DNA from 3 places in the uncultured Pseudomonas sp. genome. Region 2 is predicted to be linked to each of the others. Evidence: predicted binding sites of a transcription regulator. Region 2 holds the regulator's gene; each other region holds the start of a gene.
What was found. The regulator FliA, encoded in region 2, starts transcription of late flagellar genes. The targets are predictions, from matches to a motif close to CTAAAGTTTNNNNNNNNNNNGCCGNTAA.

Region 1 (7,757 bases), 1.1 Mb from region 2:
AGACCTGCTGATCTATGACGCGGCGTTCAAAAAAATCGCCGAATACCTGCGCAATGGCGAAGTGGTGTGCATCTTCCCGGAAGGCAAACTGACCGGCGATGGCGAGCTCAATGAGTTCAAAAATGGCATCGAGCGCATCGTCGCAGACAACCCGGTACCGGTGATCCCCATGGCGTTACAAGGGTTGTGGGGCAGCTTTTTCAGCCGTGATCCACACAAGGGTTTATTCAAACGCCTGTGGTCACGTATCACCCTGGTGGCGGGTGCACCGGTGCCTGCCGAAGCGGTCAAGCGTGAGCTGTTGCAGGCGCAGGTGGCGGCATTGCGTGGTGAGCGACGTTAGCTCGGTATGACCTAGGGCACTGGTGCTGGTTATCCTCGCTCGGCGGTCTATGGTTGCTGTTGTGCTTAGTCCACGTAAAGGTATTGCGCCATGTCTACGAAAACCCTGTTGCCCCTGCTATGCGCCGGCATGCTTGGCGTCGCTGAAGCCGCCGTGGTGGTCAAAGCGGTGCCCTATGAAATTGACGGTGAGGCATTCGAGGGCATGCTGATTTATGACGATGCGATCACTACGCCGCGTCCGGGCTTGCTGATGGTGCCCAACTGGCTGGGCGTCAGCGAGGACTCGGCGAAGAAGGCCGCACGTGCCGCCGGCGATAAGTACGTGGTGTTTATGGCGGACATGTACGGTAAAGGCGTGCGCCCCACCAACGCTGTAGAAGCCAAAACGGCTGCGACCTTTGTGCGCAGTGATCGGTCACTGATGCGCAAACGGGCCCAGGCGGCGGTGGAGGTGCTTAAGGCGCAAACCGCACAGGTAGCCTTGGATGCCAGCAAACTGGGGGCGATTGGTTTCTGCTTTGGTGGCGGTGCGGTGCTCGAGCTGGCGCGCTCCGGCGCGGAGCTGCAAGGTTTTGTGTCCTTCCACGGCAATCTGGATACGCCTAACCCGAGCGATGCGCAGAACATCAAGGCACCTGTTCTGGTATTGCACGGTGCGGATGATCCGAGCGTGCCTGCTGAGCAGGTCGCAGGCTTTATCGCCGAGATGAAGGCCGCCAACACCGATTGGCAATTGGTCAGCTACGGCGGCGCAGTGCATTCCTTCACCAACCCGCAAGCCAGTGTGCCGGGGCGCAACCAATACCATCCGGTGGTGGCCGCGCGCGCGTTCAAGGCCATGGATGATTTGTTCAGCGAGGCGTTCGGTCAGCGCTGACAGCAACTGCTGCTTTGCTGTGCCAGGCGTGCCCCACCAGCCGGTCAGCCTGGCAGCTCGATCCGCGCAGTCTCACCAGGTACTGACGGCCAGTCCTGCGCGGCCCAGCGCTGGCGGGCCTGGTCGATCAGGGCCTGGTCGCTGGCGACGAAATTCCAGTTGATCCGCCGGGGGCCGACTGGTGCGCCGCCAATCAATACCAGATGGCTCTCGCTACAGGCGCTGAGGGTAAAGGTCTCGCCTTCGGGCATTACCAGCAGGCCGCGCAGTGGCAGTTGCTGTTCATCGAGCGCTGCGTCCCCGTCAATCAGATACAGCGCGCGCTCGGCATGTTCGGTCGGTATCTGCAGTGTGGCCCCGGCGGCCAGCTTGATTTCTGCATAAAGCGTTGGGGAGCACACCGGCACCGGTGATTGCAGGCAGAAACCGCTGCCGGCGATCAGGCAGATGTCCACACCCATACTCGTGCTGCGCGGCAGGCTGCTGGCTGGGTGGTGACTGTAGCTCGGTAGGCCTTGCTCTTCAGCCGTGGGCATGGCCAGCCAAACCTGCAAGCCATGCATGCGTGAGCCGCTGCGCTGCAAGGCTTGAGGGGTGCGCTCGACATGCGCCACGGCTTGCCCGGCAGTCATCCAGCTGACTTCGCCAGGCCTGACCAGTTGATCCGAACCAAGGCTGTCCTTGTGTTGTAACTGCCCTTCGAACAGGTAAGTGAGGGTGGACAGGCCGATGTGCGGATGCTGGTTGATGTTCATCCCGCGACCGGCCGGGTAGGTGTTTTCAAGCATATGGTCGAAAAACACGAACGGGCCGACGCTGCGGCATTTGGCCGAGGGCAGGGGGCGCAGAATGGGTTGTCCGGAGATGTCTTCCTGGCGCGGCTTGATCAGCAGAAAGTCACTCATAATGCGGCCTCGCGCAGTAGGGTGCTGACCTTAACCTCGCTGCTGGTCATCAGTTTGTGCACTGGGCATTTGTCGGCAATACGCAGCAGCTGCTGGCGCTGTGCCTCGTCCAGTGCGCCATGCAGGGTCAGTTCGACATTTAAGCTGTAGACGCCTTGGCGCTCCTGGCTGCTATCACGGCTCAGGGTCACGTCGAGGCCGTCCAGCGGTAAGCCTTTCTGCTTTGCATAAAGTGACAGCGTCAGTGCTTTACACGCGCCGAGTGCCGCGTCGAACAGGTCATGCGGGTCAGGTGCCAACGCTGTACCGCCTAGCTCCACGGCGACGTCGCTATGCAGGGTGTGTGGACCAATGCTGATGCGCTGCAGCAGGCCTTTTTCGTTGCTGATGCTGATCATTGGTACTCCAGTGTCAGGGGCTGAATTGGCAGCCTAGCTTAGGCCATCAGTCGGCGGCCACTGCTTTATATGCGCACATTTACGCCACGCACAGGCAGCCACTGAGCCTGTGTGCCGAGGCCTGCTGACAAAGCACTGAAGGGCAGTCAGTGCTTTGCGAGGGGCGCCAAGCCGGGTGAACTTGCATTCAATACACGGAGTCTATGAGCTCAGTCTGTCAGGAGGACACCGACTTGCTAGCCTTTAAAATCAGTTTTGCCTTGATCCTTGGCTTTGCGGCTCAGTTTGCCCAGGCCCGTGACTATCGCTACAGCGATGCACATCTGCACTACGTCGATTTCTTTCAGGAAAGTGCTGGCATGACTGCGCTGTTTGAGCAGATGGCCGCCGGCAATATCGAACATGTGATGTTGTCGGGCGTTCCAGTGGCGAAGAAGTGGCATGAAGACGAGCCCAAGCGCCCGCGTTACTACGCCGGCGATGATGCCGACGCCTATTGGTACAGTGCCACCGATGTGCTGGTGGCGCACGCATACAAGCAAGTGCCTGCCGAGCAGCGCAAGCGACTGCACCCGTTTCTCTCAGGCTTCAACCCAAATGACAAGAATGCCGATGCGCATATCCGCCGCATGCTCGAGTTCGATCCCGGGCTGTGGCAGGGTATCGGTGAAATATTTACCCGGCATGACGACCTTACTGCGTTGATCAATGGTGATACCCCGCGTGCCAATAACGAGGCACTGGCGCGAGTTTTCCACCTGGCCGCCGAGTACGACCTGCCGGTGATGTTGCATTCCAATATCACCTCCAAGCGTGAGCGTAATCCGTTGTACCTGCAGGAAGTCGAAGACCCGCTGCGCAACCATCCGCATGTGCGGTTTATCTGGGCGCATGCCGGCACCAGCATGGAGATTCATCGGCACCAGGAAAAACTGGGTTTTCTTCTGACCACTCTTCAACGAATGCTCAAGCAGTACCCCAATCTGTATATCGACCTGTCCTGGACCATGCTCCAGCCCTACCTGCTGGACGCCGAGGGTCAGCCTGATCCGGCTTGGGTGACATTGGTCAGCAGCTACCCGGCGCGCTTTATGTTGGGTTCTGACGTGGTTGGCCGGTTTAATGGCCTGGCTGAAAATATGACCGGCTTTAAGCCGTTTCTCGACGCCTTACCCGAGGATGTCGCCCAGCAGGTGGCGCGCGATAACTTCCTCGCCGTGCTGCCACGCAAGGTGCAGGCCGAGCTGGCAGAGTAAGCCTGTCATCGCGCTGTCATACCGGTGTCATAGGCTCGCGCTCATCTAAAAAGGAGCGCGACATGCACTACACCCGTTTCAGCGGCCTGGCCGCACTTGTCCTGATTAGCAGTCTGGCCCAAGCCGAAGTCCGTGTTGAGGGGCCGGTCGAATATGGCGTGTTCGTCAGCGATTATCAGGATTTTCAGGCTGGCGAGCGGGTGCTGGCCCGCAGCAATCAGCAGATCGAAACCGCTGAAGTGATCCCCGCCAAGCTTGGCAGCAAATTCGGCCTGCGCTACAGCCTGGCGGGCAAGCAGGTCAATGACTCGCCGCTGACCCTGCTGTACCTCACGCCGGGGGTGATCACCCCAGATGGCAAGCGTCATGACAAGTTTGTCGTGACGCAAAAGCTGGTGCCCACTGCGCCGCAGGATGTGATGGCCTTCGAATTCACCGAGGCGCACGAAGTGGTGCCGGGAGAATGGCACTTTATGGTGTTTCAGGATGACCGCAAGTTATTGGAGCAGCGCTTTTTCGTGCGCTAAACCTAGGTTAAGGCGTGCTAAAAACCCGAGTATTGGCTCGGGTTTTTTTATGTGACAGTGATCAAGAATATGGCTGTGAGGCCGATAGCTGGAAAGTTGATTGAATGCTGGCTGAAGGCCTTGGTTATGCCCATAAGGCATGCATGGCGCTATGCCGTTGACCATATGTCAGACCGTAAGGACACCCCGTAATGACCCTAAGAAACCTCAATATTGCGCCCAGAGCATCGCTCGGCTTTGGCTTGGTGGCATTGCTGGTTCTGCTACTTGGCAGCTTTTCGTTGTTGCAGATGGCTGAAATGAACAAGCAGTCAGATCAGATAAACGGGAACTGGTTGCCTAGCATTCTCAGTCTGGGCGAGATGAACCAGGATATTTTGCGTTTGCGTGCCCTGACTCTGCGCATGCTGGCCAGTTATGAAGAGACCGTCGTTGCGGATACCTTGCCGCGTATCGAAGAGCTCAGAAACATGCTGGAAAAGGCGCAAGCGGATTACGAGAAACTGATAGTCACCGCCGAAGAGCGCACTGTGTACGAGCGCTTCAAGCAAGGTGAGTACGCTTACTTACAGGAGCAGCGGAAAATTGTTGATGCGATGCGTCAGAATGATGCGTCAGCAGCCCGTGCCGTGATGGAAGGCTCTATCAACTCACATGCTGACAGCATGGCCAAGGCACTGAACGATCTGTCTGTGTTGAATCGCGAAGGTGCCACCGCTGCTGCCAAGAGTAGCGATGAAGTATTTGCTAGCGCGCGTTTGTGGGTGATTACGATGATCGTGCTAGCCGTTTTGCTGACCGTGGTGCTGGCACTGCTGTTGACGCGTAGCATCGTCGCGCCGCTGGCCGAAGCCGTCCGGGTTGCCGAAGTCGTGGCGGGTGGCAATCTCACTCAGTCGATCAATGTGTTGGGTACGGATGAGCCTGCGCGCTTGCTCGGTGCGTTGAAAAGCATGCAGCAGAGCCTGCGCAGCACGATTCAGAATATTTCTGACTCATCTAATCAACTCGCCTCTGCCTCGGAAGAGCTGAATGCGGTCACTGAGGATTCAACCCGCGGCTTGCTGCAGCAAAACAATGAAATCGAGCAGGCCGCCACGGCGGTCAACCAGATGACCAGCGCTGTCGAGGAAGTGGCGCGCAATGCGGTTAGCACCTCGGAAGCCTCCAGCGATTCCAACCGCACCGCGCTGCAGGGCCGTGAGCAGGTTCGCCAGACCGTTGACTCGATCAGCGCCCTGGCTGACGACGTGACCCACACTGCTGTTGAAGTCGAGCAACTGGCTGGCCAGGTACGCGATATCAGCAAGGTGCTGGATGTGATCCGTTCGATTGCCGATCAGACCAATCTATTGGCACTCAACGCCGCCATTGAAGCCGCGCGGGCCGGTGATGCAGGGCGTGGTTTTGCTGTGGTGGCGGATGAGGTGCGCGCCTTGGCTCACCGTACTCAGCAGTCGACCAGCGAAATCGAGCAGATGATCAGTGGTATTCAGCAAGGCACTGATAATGCGGTGAATGCCATGCAGAGTAGCAATACGCGAGCGCGTTCAACCCTCGAGGTGGCCACGGCCGCAGGGCAGGCGCTGGAAGAGATTACTGCAGCCATCTCGCAGATCAACGAGCGTAACCTGGTGATTGCCAGTGCTTCGGAAGAGCAGGCCCAAGTGGCCCGCGAAGTGGATCGTAACCTGGTGAATATCCGTGACTTGTCGATGCAGTCGTCGGCTGGTGCCAATCAGACCACTGCCGCAAGTCAAGAGCTATCGCGCCTGGCAGTGGACCTGAATACGCTGGTGTCGCGTTTCTCGATTTGATCCTGAATGGCCTCGGCTGCAAGAGCGGCCGCCGGCATGTTCAGCCTCTGCGGGTTTTGTAGAGCCGGCAGGTAACCAACAAAAAAGGCCACCCCGAGAGGTGGCCTTTTTCATACTGCAAACAACTGGGGTGGCTTACTTGCCAGCCCAGCGCTTGAGTACCAGTGTCGCGTTGGTGCCACCAAAGCCGAAGCTGTTGCTCATCACTGTATCGAGCTTGGCGTTCTCGACGGTGCTGCGCTGGATCGGCAGGTCGGCGATTTCCGGGTCGACTTCGTCGATGTTGACCGAGCCGGCGATGAAGTTACCTTCCATCATCAGCATGCAGTAAATCGCTTCCTGCACGCCTGCAGCGCCCAGCGAGTGACCAGACAGGCTCTTGGTCGAGCTGATGGCCGGAGCTTTGGCGCCAAACACTTCGCGTACTGCGCGGCTTTCGGCGACATCGCCGACCGGAGTCGAGGTGCCGTGGGTGTTCAGGTAGTCGATCGGTGTGTCGACAGTGGCCAGCGCTTGCTGCATGCAGCGCACGGCACCTTCACCGCTCGGGGCGACCATGTCGTAGCCATCGGAGGTTGCGCCGTAACCGATGACTTCGGCATAGATTTTCGCGCCGCGCTTGAGGGCGTGTTCGAGTTCCTCGACCACGACCATGCCACCACCGCCGGCGATGACGAAACCGTCACGCTTGGCGTCGTAGGCGCGTGAGGCTTTTTCCGGGGTGTCGTTGTACTGGGTCGACAGTGCGCCCATGGCGTCGAACAGGAAGCTCTGGCTCCAATGCTCTTCTTCGCCGCCGCCGGCAAATACGATGTCTTGCTTGCCCAGCTGGATCTGCTCCATGGCATTGCCGATGCAATGCGCACTGGTGGCGCAGGCCGAGGAGATCGAGTAGTTGACGCCCTTGATCTTGAACGGCGTGGCCAGGCAGGCGGACACGGTGCTGCCCATGGTGCGCGGTACGCGGTAGGGGCCAACACGCTTGACGCCTTTCTCGCGCAGGATGTCCATGGCCTCCATCTGGTTGAAGGTCGACGCACCGCCGGAGCCGGCAATCAAACCCACGCGTGGGTTGGAGATGTCTTCCGCGCTAAGGCCGGCGTCAGCGATGGCCTGCTGCATAGACAAGTAGGCAAAGGCGGCGGCGTCACCCATAAAGCGATAGACCTTGCGGTCGATCAGCTCTTCCAGGTTCAGGTCAACCGAGCCGGACACGTGGCTGCGCAGGCCCATTTCGGCATAGGCAGGGTTGAAGCGGATGCCTGACTTGCCTGCACGCAGGCTGGCCGAGACGGTGGTTTTGTCATTGCCGAGGCAGGAAACGATGCCTAGGCCGGTAATTACGACGCGACGCATGCAGAGAGTCCTTTAGAAGTTGTCGGTAGAGGTGAACAGGCCAACACGTAAGCCTTCGGCGCTGTAGATCTCGCGGCCATCGACGCTGACGGTGCCATCGGCAATAGCCAGGACCAGGGAGCGAGCAATGGTGCGTTTGATATGGATGTTGTAGGTGACTTTCTTCGCGGTTGGCAGCACCTGACCGAAGAATTTGACTTCACCCGAGCCTAGGGCGCGGCCACGGCCTGGGTTGCCCTGCCAGCCGAGGTGAAAGCCAACCAGCTGCCACATGGC
Region 2 (7,757 bases):
AACTGCGCCAGTACCAGGCGGGTAAAGGCAAGCGTCCGGGCCCTCTGCCAGATATGCCTATCCCGCCGGATCTACGCCGCGACGAGTGATCGTTCAGCGCAATCACCGCATTTACCTATTGTTTGCCTGCGTCAGGCAAAGTTGGACAGCTTCTTGCAATTCCCTCCCCAGAGGCGCGCACAGCGTCAAAAGATTGAACTGGCTGGGGTAGTGGTGTGGCAATAGATCGCTCACAAATGATCGGTGATGTGCGCAGCAACCTGTCGGGGTTAAAGCAGGGCAACCTGGGTATACCGCTGATGCTGCTGGTCATGCTCGGCATGGTCATGCTGCCGATCCCGCCCTTCCTGCTCGACGTGCTGTTTACCTTCAGTATTGCCCTGTCGATCGTGGTGTTGCTGGTGGCGATCTATGCCTTGCGCCCGCTGGATTTCGCCGTTTTCCCAACCATTTTGCTGGCGGCAACTCTGCTGCGACTGGCGCTCAACGTCGCTTCCACGCGGGTGGTGCTGCTTAACGGTCAGGATGGTCATGATGCCGCCGGTAAGGTGATTCAAGCCTTCGGTGAGGTGGTGATTGGCGGCAACTACGTGGTTGGTATCGTGGTGTTCGCCATCCTCATGATCATCAACTTCGTGGTGGTCACCAAGGGTGCGGGGCGCATCTCCGAAGTCAGCGCGCGCTTCACCCTGGACGCCATGCCCGGTAAGCAGATGGCCATCGACGCCGACCTCAATGCCGGCCTGATCGATCAGGAAACGGCCAAGCTGCGGCGCAGTGAGGTTTCCCAGGAGGCCGACTTCTACGGCTCCATGGACGGTGCCAGCAAGTTCGTGCGCGGCGATGCGATTGCCGGCCTGCTGATTCTGTTTATCAACCTGATCGGCGGTATCGCCATCGGGATCTTCCAGCATGACCTGAGTTTTGTTGACGCCGGGCGTATCTACACCTTGCTGACCATTGGTGATGGCCTGGTCGCACAGATCCCCTCGCTGCTGCTGTCCACGGCTGCGGCGATCATGGTGACCCGCGTTTCCAGCTCGGAAGACATGGGCGCGCAGGTCAACCGGCAGATGTTTGCCTCGCCGCGCGCGCTGGCGGTGACCGGTGCGGTGATGATCGCCATGGGCCTGGTGCCGGGCATGCCGCACTTCTCCTTTATCAGCTTGGGCCTGGTGGCCGCTGGCGCTGCGTACTGGATCGCCAACAAGCAGCGCACGACTAAAGAAAATGAAGTCAAGGAAGTGCAGCGCCAACAGGAGCTGCTGCCAGCGCAGAAGGCTCAAGAGGTCAAGGAACTGGGTTGGGACGATGTCACCCCGGTGGACATGGTTGGCCTGGAGGTGGGCTATCGCCTGATTCCCCTGGTTGACCGTAACCAGGGCGGGCAGTTGCTGGCGCGGATCAAGGGCGTACGCAAAAAGCTTTCCCAGGAAATGGGCTTTCTCATGCCCTCGGTGCATATCCGCGACAACCTCGATCTGCAGCCCTCGGCCTACCGCTTGACCCTGATGGGCGTCAGCGTGGCCGAGGCCGAGGTCTATCCGGATCGCGAGCTGGCGATTAACCCAGGCCAGGTATTTGGTCCACTCAACGGGATTGCGGGTAAGGACCCGGCATTTGGCCTGGAGGCCGTGTGGATCGACCCGAATCAGCGTGACCAGGCGCAATCGCTTGGTTACACCGTGGTTGATGCCAGTACCGTGGTCGCCACCCACCTTAATCAGGTCCTGCATAAGCATGCCCATGAGCTGCTTGGTCATGAAGAGGTGCAGCAATTGATGCAGCTGCTGGCCAAGAGCTCGCCCAAGCTGGCCGAGGAGTTGGTGCCGGGGATGATTTCCCTGTCGACCTTGCTCAAGGTGCTGCAAAGCTTGCTGCAGGAACAGGTGCCGGTGCGCGATATCCGCACCATTGCCGAGGCCATCGCCAATGTCTCGGTGAAGAGTCAAGATCCCGCCGTGATGGTGTCTGCAGTGCGCGTCGCGTTGGCCCGCGCCATTGTGCAAAGCATTGTGGGACTAGAGCCGGAGCTGCCTGTGATCACCCTTGAGCCAAGGTTGGAACAGATATTGCTAAATAGTATTCAGAAGGCTGGTCAAGGCTCCGAGGATGGGATTCTCCTGGAGCCGGGCATGGCCGAGAAGCTGCAGCGATCCCTAGTGGAGGCGGCGCAGCGTCAGGAGATGCTCGGCAAGCCAGTGATCCTGCTGGTGGCCGGTCCGGTCCGGGCGATGCTCTCGCGATTCGCGCGGCTGGCGGTTCCGAGTATCCATGTACTGGCATACCAGGAAATTCCGGATAACAAGCAGGTCACCATCGTTGCGACGGTGGGGCAGAACTAACCGAGGTTACAGGCCATGCAGGTCAAACGCTTTTTCGCCGCCGATATGCGCACTGCCATGAAGTTGGTTCGTGATGAGCTGGGTGCCGATGCCTCGATTATTGGCAATCGCCGGGTTGCCGGCGGTGTCGAGCTGACTGCCGCGCTGGATTATCAAGTGCCTGCTGCCCCCGCTCGCCAGCCGAATCCTGCACTGGAAGCCGAATTGCGCAAGACCCAGGCGAAAATCGCCACCGCCCAGGCCGAGCTGACCACGCGTACTGAGGTTGATGCCAGTAAGGATCGCCAGTTGTTTGGCGCGGCGGCCAGCGCGCCAGGCGATAGCTTGGCTGACGCTCTGCTGCCAGCGCGCTCATCGTCCGCCGCCGCCGATCAGGGGGCTCTGGACGCGATGCGCTTTGAGCTGCATGGCCTGCGTGAACTGATTGAAATGCAGCTGGGCTCGATTGCCTGGGGCCAGCTGCAGAACCGCCAGCCGCAGCAAGCCAATCTGTGGCGTCGTCTGCAACGCATGGGCCTCTCTGCCGATCTGTCGAAAGCGCTGCTTGAGCGCGTCGCGAATATTGCCGAGCCGCGTCAGGCCTGGCGCATGCTATTGGCGCATCTGGCTCATGCGATCAAGACCCCGCAGCAAGAACCCATGGAAGACGGCGGGGTGATTGCCCTAGTGGGCCCCGCCGGCATGGGCAAGACCACCACCCTAGCCAAGTTGGCCGCTCGCTACGTGCTGAAGTACGGCGCACAGCATATCGCCCTGGTCAGCCTCGACAGCTACCGCATCGGCGCGCAGGAGCAGATCAAAACCTTGGGTCGTATTCTTAACGTGCCGGTCACCCTGGTCGACCCTGGCCAGTCGTTGACTCAGGCCCTGGCGCCGCTGGCGCGCAAACGTGTGGTGTTGATCGATACCGCCGGCCTGCCAGCCAATGATCCGGCGCTGCGCATGCAACTGGAAGCTTTGGCCAGCCGTGGCGTCAACGCAAAAAACTATCTGGTGATGGCCGCAACCAGCCAAGGTCAAGTGCTCAAAGCCGCCTACCATAGTTACAAGCGTTGCGGTCTGGCCGGCTGTATTGTCACCAAGGCCGATGAAGCCACCAGCTTGGGTGAGGTTTTAGGACTGGCTATTAGCCAACGTCTACCGGTAGCCTATCTAACTGATGGGCCACGCATTCCCGATGATTTGCAGATTCCGCGCAGTCATCAGTTGGTCAGCCGGGCCGTTGGGCTGCAGGCGACCCAAGAACCGAGTGAGGATACGATGGCGGAGATGTTTTCCGGCCTTTACCAGCAGCCCGCACGGCACGTTAGTTAAGCGAAATGTAGTTGGAATTGAGCGCTGCTTAGCCGACCAAGTGGCTCCAGTCGAAGTTAGACAAGGTGTTAGAAATTATGGGTATGCATCCCGTACAGGTGATTGCGGTGACCGGCGGCAAAGGTGGCGTCGGCAAGACCAACGTCTCGGTAAACCTTGCATTGGCCTTGGCCGAGCTGGGACGCCGGGTCATGTTGATGGACGCCGACCTGGGATTGGCCAACGTCGACGTGTTGTTGGGGCTTAGTGCCAAACGCACTCTGGAAGACGTTATCAGTGGCGAATGCGAGCTGCGCGATGTGCTGCTGCAGGGCCCTGGCGGTATTCGCATCGTACCCGCCGCATCAGGCATTCAGAGCATGGTGCAGCTGTCGCCCATGCAACATGCCGGGTTGATCCAGGCATTCAGTGATATCAGCGATAACCTCGATGTGCTGATTGTCGACACCGCCGCAGGTATTGGTGATGGCGTGGTCAGCTTCGTCCGTGCCGCGCAGGAAGTACTGGTGGTGGTGTGCGACGAGCCGACCTCGATCACCGATGCTTATGCGTTGATCAAATTGCTCAACCGCGATCACGGCATGAATCGTTTTCGGGTCTTGGCCAACATGGCCCATACCCCGCAGGAGGGTCGTAACCTCTTTGCTAAGTTGACCAAAGTCACTGATCGTTTTCTCGACGTTGCCCTGCAGTATGTCGGTGCCGTGCCGTACGACGAATCAGTGCGCAAGGCCGTGCAGAAGCAACGCGCGGTCTACGAAGCCTTCCCTCGTTCGAAGTGCGCACTGGCGTTCAAGGCGATAGCCCAGAAAGTCGACGCCTGGCCGTTACCGGCCAACCCGCGTGGCCATTTGGAGTTTTTCGTTGAGCGTCTGGTGCAGCAACCGATTGCAGACCCGGCCATATGACAGCAGCCTCTGGACTTCGTATGTATAGCAAAGCGCAGGCGCAGGATTCCCAGCACCAGCTGATCGAGCGCTATGCGCCTCTGGTCAAACGCATTGCCTATCACCTGTTGGCGCGCTTACCGGCCAGTGTGCAGGTTGACGATTTGATTCAGGCCGGAATGATCGGCTTGCTCGAAGCGTCAAAAAAATACGATTCCAGTAAAGGTGCCAGCTTCGAGACATTCGTCGGTATCCGCATTCGCGGTTCCATGCTCGATGAGGTGCGCAAAGGCGACTGGGCACCGCGTTCGGTGCATCGCAATAGCCGCATGGTCAGTGATGCAATTCGAAAAGTTGAGGCCAGAACCGGCCGAGACGCTAAAGATCAAGAGGTTGCGGCCGAACTCCAATTGAGTCTCGAAGATTACTACGGCATTCTTGGCGACACTTTAGGCAGCCGCCTGTTTAGCTTCGACGACCTGTTACAGGACGGCGAGCATGGCGAGCTGGGTGAAGACGCTGGCAGCCACCACCTCGAACCTTCTCGTGATCTGGAAGATGAACGCTTTCAGGCGGCCTTGGCGGATGCCATCGGCAACCTGCCGGAGCGCGAGCGCTTGGTGTTAGCACTGTATTACGATGAAGAATTGAACCTTAAAGAGATCGGCGCAGTGTTGGGGGTGAGCGAATCACGCGTAAGCCAACTGCACAGTCAGTGTGCCGCTCGTCTGCGCGCCCGCCTGGGTGAGTGGCGCGCACGCTGAGTTGCTTCGCTAACGCTGCTGGTTTCACGATTAAAGGCGCATGCAGGTTGCTGGGTGCGCTGGGACTGTACGGAGGTCGACTTGGACAAGAACATGAAAATCCTCATCGTTGATGACTTTTCAACGATGCGACGGATCATCAAGAACCTCCTGCGTGACTTGGGGTTCACCAACACCGCAGAGGCCGATGATGGCACTACGGCGTTGCCAATGCTGCAAAGCGGTAGCTTCGACTTTCTGGTGACGGACTGGAACATGCCAGGCATGACCGGTATCGATTTGCTGCGCGCCGTGCGTGCAGATGAGCGCCTGAAAAGCCTACCGGTACTGATGGTTACTGCTGAAGCCAAGCGCGATCAGATCATCGAAGCCGCTCAGGCTGGGGTTAACGGTTATGTGGTCAAACCGTTCACGGCCCAGGTACTGAAAGAAAAGATTGAGAAGATATTCGAGCGGGTCAACGGCTGATGTCTGCCATGAGGTTCTATGGAACGTAAAGATTCCGTTCAGGGTGAGCTTGAGACGTCCCTGAAGCACAACGCTCGCCAACTGGTTGACAGCCTCGAGCAAGGCAACTTTGGTGAAGCGGTGCAGCTCATACATGAGCTGAACAAGGCGCGAGACCGTGGTCTGTATCACGAGGTTGGCAAGCTAACCCGTGAGCTGCATAACGCCATCGTCAACTTTCAGCTTGACCCCCGTGTGCCGCATGCCACTGAAGTGTCGCAAATCACCGATGCCACCGAACGTCTGAATTATGTGGTGACGATGACCGAGAAAGCGGCCAATCGCACCATGGATTTGGTCGAGTTGAGCGCACCGCTGGTGAATGGCCTCAGTGATGAGGCGCACAGCCTGAGTGCCGACTGGGGGCGCTTTATGCGCCGCGAGATGAGCGCCGATGGTTTTCGTGAGTTGGCCAAGCGCGTTGAGTTGTTTCTGGCCAGCAGTGAGCGCGACGGGGCGAAAATCTCCGGGCACCTCAACGACATTCTCTTGGCTCAGGACTATCAGGACCTCACCGGACAGGTGATCAAGCGCGTGACCCAGTTGGTCACCGAGGTCGAGAGCAACCTGCTGAAATTGGTGTTGATGGCCAGCCAGGTGGATCAGTTCGCCGGCATTGAGCACAACCACGAGTTGCTTCGCGCCGAACAAGAAAAACAAAAAGAGCCTTCCCACGGTGAAGGTCCGCAGATTCATGCCGATAAGCGTGAAGACGTCGCATCCAGTCAGGATGATGTAGACGATCTGCTTTCCAGCCTAGGATTTTAGGAGCACGTCTTATGAGCTTCGGCGCCGATGAAGAAATCCTCCAGGACTTCCTGGTAGAGGCCGGCGAGATTCTTGATTTATTGTCCGAACAGCTTGTAGAGCTGGAAAGTCGTCCGGACGATATGAATCTGCTCAACGCTATTTTTCGCGGGTTTCATACCGTCAAAGGTGGTGCCGGTTTTCTCCAGCTCAATGAGCTGGTGGAATGTTGCCATATTGCAGAAAACGTCTTCGACATCCTGCGTAAGGGTGAGCGGCGCGTCGACTCCGCATTGATGGATGTGGTGCTGGAAGCACTGGATGCCGTCAACAGTATGTTTACCGAGGTGCGTGAGCGTACCGATCTAACCCCGGCCACCCCTGCGTTGCTGGCCGCCTTGGCGCGCCTGGCCGAGCCAGCGGGGGCTGAACAGGCTGCGCCAGTTGAGGCTCCGGCGGAGCCCGTGCTGGCCTCTGGGGATATCACCGACAGTGAGTTCGAAGCACTGCTTGGTGCTCTGGATGAGCCTGCAGCGCCAGTCTCCAGCGCTGCCGGTAACGATGAAATCACCGATGATGAATTCGAATCCCTGCTTGACCAGCTGCACGGTAAAGGTCAGTTCGTAGCGCCTGAAATTAGCGCGACACCTGCAGCGCCTGCTGTTTCATCGCCAGCATCTTCGGCTGGCGATGAAATCACCGATGATGAGTTCGAGTCGCTGCTCGACCAGTTGCACGGCAAGGGGCAGTTCGTGACCCCGGCTGTGTCGGCGCCGGTCGCGCCGGCAGCCCAGGTTGAGCCTGCTGCAGATGCGAGTGGTGAGATCACCGACGATGAGTTCGAAGCACTGCTCGATCAGCTGCATGGCAAAGGTAAATTTGTCGAGCCTGAGGCGATCAAGCCCGTTGTGCCTGCGCCCGTCGCCAAGCCTGCGGAGCCCTCCAGCGTGGCTGCAAAACCGGCGGCAAAGCCTGTATCGGTTGCCGCGCCCGTAGCAGAAAAAGCCGCGCCGCCGAGCGAGGCGGAAACCACTGTGCGGGTCGATACCGCACGGCTGGATGAGATCATGAACATGGTCGGCGAGCTGGTGCTGGTGCGTAACCGCCTGGTGCGCCTGGGTTCCAGCAGTGGCGATGAAGCCATGTCCAAGGCCGTATCCAATCTGGATGTGGTGACGGCCGACCTGCAGACC
Region 3 (7,757 bases), 2.2 Mb from region 2:
GCTCGGCGATGCCCTTGATCACATCCAGCACCTGGCTGATCGACGCGCTATCGCTGGCCAACTTGTTGATCACTGCTACCGACTGATCAATTTCCCCAGCCAGACGCTGAATGCTGCCAACTTGCGATTCGACCAGGGCGCGGCCACTGACCGTTTCATCATTCACACTCTGTGCGCTGCCCACCGCCGCCGCCGCACTGCTGGCGACCTCTTGGGCGGTTGCCGACATCTGGTTCATGGCCGTGGCCACCTGGTCGATCTGCCCACGCTGCCCAGCGACAGCCTGGTTACTTTCCCCGGAGATTTGCTGCACACGCTCGGCCTGACGCTCAACCTCGACCACCGTCTGCCCCACACGCTCGATCAACTGGTGAATCTTGCTCACCGTTTCATTGAACACCTGGCCCAGCTCACCCAGCTCATCCTTGCTTTGCGCCTTGAAGCTGACGGTCATATCGCCCGCCGCCACCTGGTTCATCACCTGACCGAGGCTCTTCAGGGTGGCGCGAATCGACACATAAAAGCCGCTGTAGAGGTAAACGATCAGCAGGAACACCACCAGCAGAGCGACCACCAACAACACCATCTGTACGCGGTTCTCTTCCAAGCGCAGCTGCAACTGCCGATCGAGAAACACCAACACGGCGCTATTGAGCTGGTAGGTTTGCTCCATGGCGGCGCTGACATCGTTGTAGAACTGCGCCCAGGGCATATCCAGGCTGTCGGCGATAACCACCTTGTCCTCAAACAGCACCGCCATGCTCTTCAGCGTGCCCAGGCTGCTCTCGCTCTGGCTCGACAACGCGGCACGCGCTTCAGGGCTAGTATTGAGCGAGGCCTGAAGATTTAGACCGTACTCGGCATGCAGCTTTTCCAGCTCCAGTAGCAGGTCGTCGAACGCCGTACTGGCTGACGAGTTGAGGAAGCCCTGCCCCAGCGAGTAAGCCCCCATAGCGCGGCCTTCGCTGAGCGCCGCAGTTACTTTGAGCGTATCCGCCGAAATCAGCTCGACCATCTGCCGCACAGCGGCTTGACGGTCTTGGCTCAAGCCTGCCTGGCTGGCGACCAATTTGATAAACACTTGGGAGGAACCCAGCAGCTTTTCCGCCAGGACACTCTTGCCCTGCAAGGACGTCTCGCGCTGCACCGCCGCCAATGCGGCAATCAAGCCATCACGCGCGCTATTAAACTCCTCGACCTGCTCCGCATCACGCACCACCGCGACCATGCCTTGTATGGCACTGGCGATAGTTTCGTGGAGCTTGCTCTGGCGCGCCTCCAGATCACCCGCCTGCCCAGACTGGCCGATCACCGAGTTGATCTCGATGAGGTCGACATAATCTTCAAGGTTGCGCCGCAGCGTCAGGCTTTCGCCAAGCAGGTCAATACTTTCGAGCGCGGCTTGAGTGCTGACGAATTGACGATAGGAGTCACGCACCAGGTAGAAGTTGGTGACCAGCATGGGCAGAAAGAACAGCACACTGATCAAGCTGAACTTCATGCCGAAGCTGAGGCGATTCATTAGCGCGATGGCCGGATACAGCGCGGTCTTCACAAGACGTCTCCTGTTCTAATTATTGTTGTTGTGTCAGGTCCCAAACAGGCTGCTCAGCATGGCTAATGGCCGCCTAGATGTCCCTTAATGCTCGACCTGCGGCGCTTGGATCAACCGGCCAGATACCGCCCGATTGGCGAGACCAATGTCACAAAATTGCCGCCGAGCATGGCGCCATGTATACCTCTTATCGACTTCAACCTCTGTAACTTAAGGTTAATGATGCACACACCGCTGAAGCTGGGCATTGATTTGGGTGGCAGCAAAGTCGAAATCATTGCCCTGTATGACGGCCGCCAGCTCTTACGCCGCCGCGCTCCAACGCCACAAGGCGACTACCTGCAAACCGTCGAGCTGATCGCCCGCTTAGTTGAGGAGTGCGAGCACGAGTTGGGAAGGCGCGGCAGCGTCGGGGTCGGCATTCCCGGTACACGCTCCCCCGACCACGGGCGGATCAAGAATGCCAACTCCCAATGTTTAATTGGCGAGGATTTGCAGGGCGATCTTGAGCAGCGTTTAAACCGCCCGGTGCGCCTGGCCAATGATGCCGACTGCTTTGCCCTCTCAGAAGCCTGCGATGGCGCCGGGGCGGGAGCCGCTAGCGTTTTTGGGGTAATTCTCGGCACCGGAGTCGGTGGCGGGCTGGTTGTGCATCAGCAACTGCTCAGCGGGCCGAATGGCATCGCCGGTGAATGGGGGCATAACCCCCTGCCCTGGCGGCGTAATGAGGACGGCCCGAGCCGGCGCTGTTATTGCGGTAAGGATGACTGCATCGAAACCTTTTTAAGCGGGCCGGGCTGGGCTGCGCGCAGCAACCTCGGCCTGGATGCGAGCGCCCTCGCGCGCGCGGCTCAAGCCGGCGAGCCGGCCGCGCAGCAGGCGCTTGGGCGTTATTGCGAGCAACTGGCGCGCGGCCTTGCGGCGGTGATCAACCTGATTGACCCACACGTCATTGTCCTGGGTGGCGGGCTGTCCAACAGCAGCGCGCTCTACTCCGAGGTCATCCCGCTGCTACCACGCTACGTGTTCTCCGATCAGGTCAATACGCGCCTGCTACAAGCCCGCCACGGCGACTCCAGCGGCGTGCGCGGCGCGGCATGGCTGTGGAACGACGACCTCAAGTCTGGGTATTAAATACCCGTGACCGCCGGCTTTCGTAGGGTGGGTTAGCGGCCCTAGTGCCCGGCAATTGCCACGCAAACTGGACGCCGCAGGCATCGCACAACCCTCCCGCACGGCTCAATACATAAGAGGGCCTTATATAAGCAGGATCCACACGGCAAACCCCGCATACCAAAACACCGCCGCACGCACCAACAACTGCCATAGCCCGTCCAGGCTGCTGACACCGGCTTCACCAATCACCGGCGCGGGCGTCTCGCCAGCCGCCCGCGCGGTGTTGATGACCAGCTGCGCGGCGCTGATATCCCAGCTGAGCAGCTCATGCAGCAGCGCCCGGCTGACCCCGGCAAAGTTACCGACTAACGCAAAGCTCGCGGCCAGCACACGCACTGGCAGCCAGTCGCAGCCATGACGCAGCTGTACGGCGGCCTCACGCAACGCCGGGACAGTGGCATGCTCGCTGCTCAAGGCGACCAACCGATAACCCAGCGCCGCCACAGGCCCCAGCAGCGCATACCAGAAGATCACCGCAAAAAAGCTCTGGTAGGCCTGCCACACCAAATGCCCCTGCACGCTTTGCAACAGCGCACTCTCATCGTCCGCCTCCAACGCCAGGTCGCGCCGAGCCACCAGATACGCCGCCTCGGCATCACCACGGCGCCAGCTGTCACGAAACGGCCCGAGTGCCGCCAGCAGATCACCGCGCCCCAGGCTGTAAATCACCACCAGCAAATGCACCGGCAACGCCAGCCAGCCGTATGCCACAGGCTCTAACAACAACAGCATCAGCCCCATCAGCAACAGCGGCAGTAGCACGAGCAACGCCAAGGCCAACCAGGGCCGTTCAGCCCACTTCGGCTTGCCCTCCAGCGCCGTCAATAACTGCAACCAAGGGCCGTCGTGTTGAATACGCTTACGCCAGGCCGAGAATTTTTCGACCCAAAGCACCAGCAGTAGCACCAGAAAATTCATTTCAGCTCCTTGTCTTGCTGCAATGCCAGGCGCACAGCCTGCCAGTCGAATGCCGGGCCGGGATCGGTCTTGCGCCCGGGGGCGATATCACTATGCCCACAAATGCGTTCCAGAGTGATGGCTGGGTAGGCCGCCTGCAGCTGCTGAACCAACTCGACCAGCGCCACATACTGCTGCGCAGTGAACGGCAGATCATCGGTGCCTTCAAGCTCAATCCCTAAGGAAAAATCATTGCAGTTTTCCCGCTCGGCAAAGCGTGATTGCCCTGCATGCCAGGCGCGCTCATTGCAGGAGACGAATTGGCTGACGACACCATCACGCTCGATAAAGAAATGCGCGGACACCTGTAGGCTGGCGATGCTGGCGAAATAAGGGTGTTCGTCAGGGTCCAGGCGATTCTGAAAAAACGCCTGGACCTTGCCCGTGCCGAACTGTCCGGGCGGCAAGCTGATGTTATGAATCACCAACAACGAAACCTCACCCAGCGGCCGCTGATTGAAGTTCGGGGACGGGCAGTGCTGAATGCCGTCGCACCAGCCACTGGAAGGGTCCAGCTGCATACAAGCTCCTTGATCGAACGGCCACTCTAGTGCAGCGTCGCCCGCAGGCCAAGACCACACCGCCGAGGCCAATAACCGTGCAGACGCAAAAACGCCGCCAAGGCAGGGCCCAAGCGGCGTTATTGTTACCCGTCAGCGCCTAATCAGGTGCCCTTGAGTTTACGCAGGTTGCCAATCACCGACTCCAGCGCCCGATCAAACAGCAGCGCGTCATCCAGCAAGCGAATGGCCTTGCGGCGGAACTCTACAGCCAGGCCCATGCGCGTTTTCTCCAGCACCTTCATGCCGGTGCGGTTGACGAAGATGTATTTGCCGGTTGGCTTGATCACCGCTGCCAGTTTGCAACGCAGCTTATGCTCTTCATCTTCCTGAAACTCGAGCCAACTGCCGACCCGCAGATTATCAACCAGCAGCAGCGACTCATCATCGTCAGGCAAGCTGGTTTCTGGCTCTGCGACGCGCAGCTCGCCTGGCGCCAGCAGGATGATCTCCTCAACTACCTCGACCATCGCCGGCTCTGCAACGGCCTCTGCAGGCGGCAGTTCCAGCAATGGCAGGTCAATCCCGACCTCAGCCAGCGCCGCGCGTTGCTGGTCATCAATTTCAGCAAGAGCAGGCACATCGGCCTGCGCGCCTTCCTCCACCAGGCTGCGCTTGAAGCGCTGGAAGGCCTGTACATGCAAGGCCTCCAGTTGGCTGAAAAACTCACCGGTGGCGAACGGATCAAACGCCGCGCTGGCCATGCCTTCTCGCAGCGCCTTGAGCAACCCCGGCACCATCTCCAGCAGGCGCATGCGCGCTTGCGGCTCTTCGTGGTGCTCAACGCTCCAGACCAAGTCATCCATAGTGGCCAAGGCGGCCTGCCACTGGGCTGACTCAACGCCGTGCTTCAAGCACATGAGCATCAGCACCTTGCTCCAGGCCTCCTGCAGCAAGCGCACCACCACCTCTGGCAGGGTCTTACCGAGCAAACGCGCATTCAACGCCTGCTCCACCTCACGCCGCGCCAACGCGGCCTTGGCGCTGCCCTCTTCGGCATCGCGGGTACGCTGCTCCAGCAGCTCGCTACGCCGACGCTCGGCACCGGTAAAAGCCAGAAACTCAGCCAACAGCTCGGAGAAAATCAGCGGGTCGTCAACAAAGTCATTGAGCAAGCGCTGCACCACCTGCTCAATCTTCTGATACAGGCTGTCGCGCTGCGCATCATCCTGCTCGCCCCACCCCAGAGCAGCCGAGGCAATTTCATTGAGCAAGCGCCGGGCCGGATGACTGCCACGGCTGAAGAAGGTTTTGTCGATCACCGCTACTTTCAGCATCGGGATCTGCAAGCGGCCGATCAACGCCTTGAGCGAGTCCGGCAACGTACGGTCATCAAGAATGAACTCGAACAGCATCGACACCAGGTTGATGACATCTTCATCAACCTCACCGACCACTCGCGCCTTGCCGGCTTTGGCACTGGCACGGGTGAGCAGGCCTTCAAGCTGCTCACGCAGATCAAAGTCGTCACTGACCTGTACCGGCGTACGCTGCTGCATGTGCGAGAGCAGGCGCATCAGGTCACTGCGGGAAATCGGCATGGCATCCGCTGGCCGCTTACGCGTCGGCACTGCCGTATCGCGCACCTGCGAAAGCAGCTCCTGCAGCGCCCCGAAGACTTCCTGCACACTCTCATCAGCAAACTCAGGCGACAACTCAGCCGCCGCATCCGAACCGGCACCGCCCGCTTGAGCATTGGCGCGCGACGGGTTACGCCGCGCCGGTGCGGACTTCAGCTCAGGCAGCACACCCGCAGCAATCAATGCCTGGTTAGCGTCGGCATACAACTGATCGAGATCACTAAGCACATACTTCTCAAACAGTTTGAGGATGATCAGCTTGACCTTGATCTCCACGCCCAGGCTGCTGCAGGCATCCAGAAACAACTCGCAGAGACTGGTCGGGCCAACCGGGTTGCTCTTGTCATCCAGCTTCTTGCTGACCATGGCGTTGAAGCGTGTAGTCAGATGGCTCAGCGCCGTTGCGTCACGACTGATGACCTTGGCCACCATCGAGTCCAGCGCCACCGACTCTTCCAGCGCATCGTTTTGCACCAACGACAGGGTGTCAAAGGTCACCGCATCCAAGGGTGCGGGCTTGCCGATTTCGTATTGGTTAAGGGTGGCGAAGGCTTCAAAGACCTTCTGCAGAAAGCCTCGTTCGATATTTTTGCGCTTCAAGCGCAGGTCGCGCATCGCCTCAAAGAAGGCATTCTGCTCGGCATTGCTGGTGGCACGGTCGGCCATCTCGAACAATGTATCGTCGGCATTATCAAACAGCGCCTGCAACGCCGCTTTCAGCTGTTGCGCCGCTTTGTCACGTACATTTGTCAGCGCCACAGGCAGTCTTCCTACCGGTGAAGTGGGCGATTGCTCAGGGGCCGCCTTGCTCAGACGCACCACATTCGCATCAGTCTTCATTGCGAGTCTCCTGCAGACTGCCCCTCTTGGGCTAACCGATCTGCACAGCGATCAACTGAGCGTCATCCGTAACGTCAAAGGCCTGGCGTCAACAATTATAAAATGTAAAGTCATTATAGGGATGCGCACGCGCATACCAAGCTGACTTTTCACCCAGACATGACCCAGGTCACAGATGCAGCGCCGCAACCTCCGAACGGTTAGCCGGATGCGACCAACGCCGCAAACTAGGCCGAGCAGACGCACAACTCACGAACAATCAATCAGCATAGCCCCACAGCTACCGGTGAACAGCCGTAAGCACTGCGCAAACGGCCAGCAATCCCTATAATCGGCGCATTCTGCTGACCGGAGCCCACCATGCCTAACCTCATCCTCGCCGACCTCACCAACGAAATAGAGGCCAACGTGCGCCGCGCACTGGCAGAGGATATCGGCAGCAGCGACATCACCGCGCAGTTGATACCCGCCGAACGCTTAGCACACGCCAAGGTCATCACCCGTGAGTCCGCCATCATCTGCGGCACGGCCTGGGTCGATGCGGTATTCCGCCAACTCGACCCGCGTGTCGCGGTGCATTGGCACATCCAGGACGGCCAACGCGCCGAACCCAACCAGGTTCTATTTGAACTGGAAGGCCCCGCCCGCGCCCTGCTCAGTGGCGAGCGCAGCGCGCTAAACTTCCTGCAAACCCTCTCTGCCGTCTCCACTCGCTGCCAACACTATGCGGATCTGGTGCAAGGCACCGCAGTGAAATTGCTCGACACCCGCAAAACCCTGCCCGGCCTGCGCCTGGCGCAAAAATACGCCGTCACCCAGGGCGGCTGCCACAACCACCGCATCGGCCTGTACGACGCCTTCCTTATTAAAGAAAACCACATCGCCGCCTGCGGCGGCATCGCCCAAGCCATAACCGCCGCCCACAAAATTGCCCCCGGCAAGCCAGTGGAAGTCGAAGTGGAAAGCTTGCAGGAGCTGCGCGAGGCACTGGATGCCGGAGCCGACATCATCATGCTTGACGAGTTGAGCTTGGATGAAATGCGTGAGGCTGTTGCCATCAGCCAAGGCCAAGCCAAGCTGGAAGCCTCG

Region 1: the regulator FliA is predicted to act here: its motif matches at 4,369-4,396, upstream of Q0V31_RS14300 (methyl-accepting chemotaxis protein).
Region 3: the regulator FliA is predicted to act here: its motif matches at 1,743-1,770, upstream of Q0V31_RS09200 (methyl-accepting chemotaxis protein).

What each region holds. Positions count from the first base shown of each region.
Region 1 covers NZ_OX044366.1:3,024,860-3,032,616, forward strand. Annotated here, with positions in the region: gene Q0V31_RS14270 (MFS transporter) at 1-343, shown strand, start outside; gene Q0V31_RS14275 (dienelactone hydrolase family protein) at 434-1,222, shown strand; gene Q0V31_RS14280 (pirin family protein) at 1,267-2,127, opposite strand; gene Q0V31_RS14285 (OsmC family protein) at 2,124-2,525, opposite strand; gene Q0V31_RS14290 (amidohydrolase family protein) at 2,759-3,781, shown strand; gene Q0V31_RS14295 (DUF3859 domain-containing protein) at 3,844-4,308, shown strand; gene Q0V31_RS14300 (methyl-accepting chemotaxis protein) at 4,500-6,125, shown strand; gene fabB (beta-ketoacyl-ACP synthase I) at 6,261-7,481, opposite strand; gene fabA (3-hydroxyacyl-[acyl-carrier-protein] dehydratase FabA) at 7,494-7,757, opposite strand, start outside.
Region 2 covers NZ_OX044366.1:4,141,160-4,148,916, reverse strand. Annotated here, with positions in the region: gene flhB (flagellar biosynthesis protein FlhB) at 1-89, shown strand, start outside; gene flhA (flagellar biosynthesis protein FlhA) at 222-2,345, shown strand; gene flhF (flagellar biosynthesis protein FlhF) at 2,361-3,659, shown strand; gene fleN (flagellar synthesis regulator FleN) at 3,737-4,567, shown strand; gene fliA (RNA polymerase sigma factor FliA) at 4,564-5,310, shown strand; gene Q0V31_RS19290 (chemotaxis response regulator CheY) at 5,404-5,778, shown strand; gene Q0V31_RS19285 (protein phosphatase CheZ) at 5,797-6,585, shown strand; gene Q0V31_RS19280 (chemotaxis protein CheA) at 6,597-7,757, shown strand, end outside.
Region 3 covers NZ_OX044366.1:1,963,673-1,971,429, reverse strand. Annotated here, with positions in the region: gene Q0V31_RS09200 (methyl-accepting chemotaxis protein) at 1-1,555, opposite strand, end outside; gene Q0V31_RS09195 (ROK family protein) at 1,778-2,689, shown strand; gene ampE (regulatory signaling modulator protein AmpE) at 2,813-3,649, opposite strand; gene ampD (1,6-anhydro-N-acetylmuramyl-L-alanine amidase AmpD) at 3,646-4,209, opposite strand; gene Q0V31_RS09180 (DUF1631 domain-containing protein) at 4,353-6,668, opposite strand; gene nadC (carboxylating nicotinate-nucleotide diphosphorylase) at 7,029-7,757, shown strand, end outside.